2 regions of the Pseudomonas sp. 8_5_2 genome follow, and region 2 is predicted to be linked to the other one. Evidence: predicted binding sites of a transcription regulator. Region 2 holds the regulator's gene; the other holds the start of a gene.
The links. The regulator FliA, encoded in region 2, starts transcription of late flagellar genes. The targets are predictions, from matches to a motif close to CTAAAGTTTNNNNNNNNNNNGCCGNTAA.
Positions count from the first base shown of each region.

Region 1: AC5O5R_RS25210 (methyl-accepting chemotaxis protein) is a predicted target of FliA. The motif match lies at 1,294-1,321, and genes of this name have one in related genera.

Region 1 covers NZ_CM181238.1:5,506,114-5,509,227, forward strand. Annotated here, with positions in the region: gene tatC (twin-arginine translocase subunit TatC) at 1-567, shown strand, start outside; gene AC5O5R_RS25205 (16S rRNA (uracil(1498)-N(3))-methyltransferase) at 564-1,271, shown strand; gene AC5O5R_RS25210 (methyl-accepting chemotaxis protein) at 1,373-2,953, shown strand.
Region 2 covers NZ_CM181238.1:1,683,103-1,686,216, reverse strand. Annotated here, with positions in the region: gene AC5O5R_RS07740 (protein phosphatase CheZ) at 1-265, opposite strand, end outside; gene AC5O5R_RS07735 (chemotaxis response regulator CheY) at 286-660, opposite strand; gene fliA (RNA polymerase sigma factor FliA) at 766-1,506, opposite strand; gene fleN (flagellar synthesis regulator FleN) at 1,503-2,336, opposite strand; gene flhF (flagellar biosynthesis GTPase FlhF) at 2,430-3,114, opposite strand, start outside.

The sequences.
Region 1 (3,114 bases), 2.1 Mb from region 2:
CCGTTCAAGCTGACCATGATCGTGTCGCTGTTCCTGGCCATCCCGTTCATCCTCCAGCAAATCTGGGGGTTTATCGCACCTGGGCTGTACCGCCACGAAAAACGCATCGCCATACCGTTGCTGGTGTCGAGCATCCTGCTGTTCTACGCCGGCATGGCGTTCGCTTATTTCTTCGTATTCCCGCTGATGTTCAAGTTCTTCGCCGCCGCCACTCCGGCCGGTGTGTCGATGATGACCGACATCGCCAACTACCTCGACTTCGTGATGACGCTGTTCTTCGCCTTTGGCGTAGCCTTCGAAATCCCGGTGGCGGTGGTACTGCTGGTGTGGATCGGCGTGGTCGACGTGAAGTACCTGAAGAAAATCCGCCCGTACGTGATCATCGGCTGCTTCGTAGTCGGCATGGTTCTTACCCCGCCGGACATCTTCTCCCAGACCCTGCTGGCCGTGCCCATGTGGCTGCTGTTCGAGGTAGGCCTGCTGTGCGGCAGCCTGATTCGCAAGCGCAGTACCCACGACGAAACCGCCGATGACCATAACGATCAGCCGCCTGCGACCCAATCGTGAACCTGTTGCTCCTTGAAGAGGCCGACTTCGTTTCGGCCGACCGTGTCGTTCTCGCTGATCGGCGCTTCACCCACATGCAGGAAATCCATCGCGTGGCGGTGGGCGACAACCTGCGCGTGGGCCGTATCAACGGCCTGATGGGCAAGGCTACCGTGCTGCGCCTGGACAAGCACGAAGCCGAACTTGAAGTCGCCTTCGACCAGCAGCCGCCAACCAAACTGCCGCTGACCCTGGTGCTGGCTGTGCCACGGCCGAAAATGCTGCGGCGGCTGTTCCAGACCGTGGCGACCCTGGGCGTGCCGCGGCTGATCCTGCTGAACAGCTACAAGGTCGAGAAAAGCTTCTGGCAAACGCCCTTCCTGCAGCCGGAAAGCATCCGCGACAACCTTATCCTCGGCCTCGAGCAGGCGCGCGATACCGTGCTGCCTGAGGTGATCATCGAAAAGCGCTTCAAGCCCTTCGTCGAAGACCGTCTGCCGGCCATCGCCGCCGGTACTCTCGGCCTGGTAGGCCACCCCGGCCCCTACCCCGCCTGCCCGCGCGCCGTGGAACAAGCCGTGACCCTGGCCATCGGCCCCGAGGGTGGCTGGATCCCCTACGAAGTCGACCTGCTGGGCAAGGCCGGCTTGGCGCCAGTGCAGTTGGGTGATCGCATCTTGCGCGTCGAGACTGCAGTAACTGCGCTGCTTTCGCGTATTTTCTGACGTAAACGCCACTTTTTCGCCCATCAAGTTTCCCTCCCCCAGGCCGATGGCCTTGGCAACACAACAACTATTTGTGCTGCCAAGGCGCCGGGGAGTCGTACATGTATCAAGGGTTAGCCCAATCGTTGGGCAATGTGAGCGTCAATCGCAAACTGGGGCTGGGCTTCGGCTTGGTGCTGCTGCTGACCCTGGCCATCACCGTGACCGGCTGGCTGGGCATGGACAGCATCATCGATCGTGGCGACAAGCTGGGCAATATCTCGGTGATTCACCAGTACACCCAGGACTTGCGCATTGCCCGGCAACACTACGAACGCAACCGCGACAACGTGGCCGTGGCAGAGCTGGAGAAGGCCCTGAACGACCTGGAGCGGCAGATCCAGCTGATGCTAGGGCAGATCGACCAACCTGAGGATCAGCAACGCCTTCAGCAGCAGCTGGCAGCCGTACGCGAATATCGGCAAGCGTACGCCGACCTCAGCCGGTCCGCTGCCGACCCGGACGCCACGGAGCAGGCATTGCGGCGCATGGCCGACCAGGGCACGGTCTTGCTGAAAGCCAGCCAGGCGATGACTGCCTCGCAAACCGTCGTGCGCGATGAAGGTGCCGCGCGGGCCAAGAGCCTGCTCGCCATGGCTACGGTGCTGGCGCTGGCGTTGGGCCTGCTGGCAGCCTGGGCCATCACCCGGCAGATCATCATCCCGCTGCGCCAGACCTTGCGCGCCGCCGAACGCGTGGCCAATGGCGACCTGACCGAGAACCAGCTGCAGGTGCAGCGACGCGATGAACTGGGCCAGTTGCAAGCCAGCATGCAGCGCATGACCCAGGGCCTGCGCGAACTGATCGGCGGCATCGGCGATGGCGTCACCCAGATTGCCAGTGCGGCCGAACAGCTGTCGGCTGTCACCGAGCAGACCAGCGCGGGGGTCAACAACCAGAAGGTCGAGACCGATCAGGTAGCGACCGCCATGAACCAGATGACTGCCACCGTGCATGAAGTGGCACGCAATGCGGAACAGGCCTCGGAGGCCGCCCTGATGGCCGACCAGCAGGCCCGTGAAGGCGACCGGGTAGTCGGCGAGGCGGTCGCGCAGATCGAGCGCCTGGCCGGCGAAGTGGTCAACTCAAGCGAGGCGATGAACCAGCTCAAGGCCGAAAGCGACAAGATCGGCAGTGTGCTCGACGTGATCAAGTCGGTAGCGCAGCAGACCAACCTGCTTGCCCTCAACGCGGCCATCGAAGCCGCCCGCGCCGGCGAGGCTGGCCGTGGCTTTGCCGTGGTAGCCGACGAAGTGCGCAGCCTGGCCCAGCGTACCCAGCAGTCGACCGAAGAGATTGAAGAGCTGATCGCCGGCCTGCAAAGCGGCACCCAACGGGTGGCCAGCGTAATGGACAACAGCCGCCAGCTGACCGACAGCAGCGTCGAGCTGACCCGCCGTGCCGGCAGCTCGCTGGAGACGATCACCCGTACCGTATCGTCGATCCAGGCGATGAACCAGCAGATTGCCACGGCGGCGGAGGAACAGACGGCGGTAGCCGAGGAGATCAACCGCAGCGTCATGAATGTGCGGGATATCTCCGACCAGACCTCGGCGGCCAGTGAAGAGACGGCCAGTTCGAGTGTGGAGCTGGCGCGGCTAGGCACCCATTTACAGGGGTTGGTGGGGCGGTTCAGGCTCTGATCCAGCGGGACCACACGTTCCTGTAGGAGCGGCCTTGTGTCGCGATGGGGCGCATAGCGGCCCCAAGATTTCAGCTTCGCAGCCTTTATTGCCGGGGCCGCTTTGCGGCCCGTTCGCGACGCAAGGCCGCTCCTACAGCGGTCACGCCGCAAGGTAATTCT
Region 2 (3,114 bases):
GGCGCTCGGTGGCGTCGGTAATCTGCGACACCTCCTCGGCTTGCGGCATGGTCGGGTCGATCTGGAAACTGACGATGGCACTGTGCAGCTCGCGGGTCAGCTTGCCGACTTCCTGATACAGGCCGCGGTCGCGGGTCTGGTTCAGCTCGTGAATCAGCTGCACCGCCTCGCCAAAACGGCCTCGCTCCAGGCTTTCGACCAGCTCCTGGGCATGCTTCTTGAGGGTCGATTCGAACTCGCCCAACGACGTTTGTGATGATTCCATGGCGCGCCCCCTGGCGTGACTCAGCCGTTGACGCGTTCGAAGATCTTCTCGATCTTTTCTTTGAGCACCTGAGCGGTGAACGGCTTGACCACGTAACCATTGACGCCGGCCTGGGCCGCTTCGATGATCTGGTCGCGCTTGGCTTCGGCGGTCACCATCAGTACCGGCATGGTTTTCAGCTTCTCGCTGGCACGCACCTTACGCAGCAGGTCGATGCCGGACATGCCAGGCATGTTCCAGTCGGTCACCAGAAAGTCGTAGTCACCGTTCTCCAGCATCGGCAGCGCCGTGGTGCCGTCGTCCGCTTCGTGCGTGTTGGTGAAACCCAGGTCGCGCATCAGGTTCTTGATGATCCGCCGCATCGTCGAAAAGTCGTCAACGATGAGGATTTTCATATCTTTGTTCAAGTAGACCTCCAAGCAGTCTCGAACGCGCTCGGCTGCGAGCGCGCATTCAATCAATCCGGTACAACGTAGAAAACGACTGCAACGACAACGGGCTCAACGCGCCCGCCATTCCCCAAGGCGGCTGCGCAGGCGCGCAGCACACTGGCTGTGCAACTGGCTGACCCGCGACTCGCTGACCCCAAGCACCTCACCGATTTCCTTGAGGTTCAGCTCTTCGTCGTAGTACAGCGCCAGCACCAGGCGCTCACGCTCCGGCAGGTTGGCGATGGCCTCGGTCAGGGCTACCTGGAAGCGCTCGTCCTCCAGGCCGCGGGCAGGTTCGACCTGGCCGCTGGCGCCATCCTCATGCAGCCCTTCGTGCTCGCCGTCCTGCAACAGGTCGTCAAAGCTGAACAGGCGGCTGCCCAGGGTATCGTTCAAGATCCCGTAGTAATCATCGAGACTCAATTGAAGTTCGGCAGCAACTTCATGATCTTTAGCGTCACGGCCAGTTCTGGCTTCGACTGCGCGCATCGCGTCACTGACCATGCGGGTGTTGCGGTGCACCGAGCGCGGTGCCCAGTCGCCCTTGCGCACTTCGTCCAGCATCGCGCCGCGGATGCGGATACCGGCGTAGGTTTCAAAGCTGGCGCCCTTGCTGGCGTCGTACTTGTTGGCCACTTCCAGCAGGCCGATCATGCCGGCCTGGATCAGGTCCTCGACCTGCACGTTGGCCGGCAGCCGCGCCAGCAGGTGGTAGGCGATGCGCTTGACCAGCGGCGCGTAGCGTTCTATCAGCTCGTACTGGGCGTCTTTCGACGCCCGGCTGTACATCTTGAAGCCACTCGCGTTCATAGCACGGGTCCCGCGCTGGTGGGTTGCACCAGACGCTCGACGAAGAACTCCAGGTGGCCGCGCGGGTTGGCCGGCAGCGGCCAGCTGTCGACCTTCTGCGCAATCGCCTTGAAGGCCAGCGCGCACTTGGAGCGAGGGAAGGCTTCGTAGACTGCACGCTGCTTCTGCACCGCCTTGCGCACACACTCGTCGTACGGCACGGCGCCCACGTACTGCAGGGCAACGTCAAGGAAGCGGTCGGTGACCTTGGTCAGCTTGGCAAACAGGTTGCGCCCTTCCTGCGGGCTCTGCGCCATGTTGGCCAGCACGCGGAAACGGTTCATGCCGTAGTCGCGGTTCAGCAGTTTGATCAGGGCGTAGGCATCGGTGATCGAGGTCGGTTCGTCACACACCACCAGCAGCACTTCCTGCGCCGCGCGGACAAAGCTCACCACCGAGTCGCCAATGCCCGCAGCGGTGTCGATCACCAGCACGTCGAGGTTGTCGCCGACGTCGCTGAACGCCTGGATCAGCCCGGCATGCTGGGCCGGGGCCAGGTGCACCATGCTCTGCGTGCCCGAGGCCGCCGGCACGATGCGCACGCCGCCGGGGCCCTGCAGCATCACATCGCGCAGCTCGCAGCGCCCCTCGATGACATCGGCCAGGGTACGTTTGGGAGTCAGGCCCAGCAACACGTCGACATTGGCCAGGCCCAGGTCGGCGTCGAGCAGCATGACCCTGCGGCCAAGCTCGGCCAGCGCCAGGGACAAGTTCACTGAAACGTTAGTCTTGCCGACGCCACCTTTACCACCGGTCACGGCGATCACCTGTACAGGATGCATGCTACCCATGTCTGTTCTTTACCTTGTCTCGCTGGGACTCAGGCCACACGTAGGGCAATTCTGCGTACCCCTTGGTATAGCGACTTTGCACACGCTTCATGGTCAACCCGCTCGCCGTGGGTTGTGATAGAGATCAGCGAACATGTCGGCCATGGCCTCTTCACTGGGCTCGTCCTGCTGCTGCACATTGACTGCCCGGGTCACCAGCTGGTGCCCACGTGGCAAGTGCAGGTCGTCTGGAATGCGCGGGCCATCGGTGAGATAGGCCACGGGCAGTTCATGACTGATGGCAAGGCTCAGCACATCGCCAAGGCTTGCCGATTCATCGAGTTTGGTCAGGATGCAGCCGGCCAGGCCACAGCGCTTGTAGCTGTGATAGGCGGCGGTCAGCACCTGCTTCTGGCTGGTGGTGGCCAGTACCAGGTAATTCTTTGCGGCAATGCCACGCCCGGCCAAGGTTTCCAGTTGCATGCGCAGGGCCGGGTCGCTGGCCTGCAGGCCGGCGGTATCGATCAGCACCACGCGCTTGCGCAGCAGCGGCTCCAGCGCCGCAGCCAGCGACTGGCCCGGGTCGACGTAGGTCACCGGCACGTTGAGGATGCGACCCAGGGTCTTGAGCTGCTCCTGGGCACCGATGCGGAAGCTGTCCATACTCACCAGCGCCAGGTTCTGCGCGCCGTACTTGAGCACGTAGCGGGCGGCCAGCTTGGCCAGGGTGGTGGTCTTGCCCATGCCGGCCGGGCCGACCACGGCAATCACCCCGCCCTCTTCGATCGGCTCGATTTCG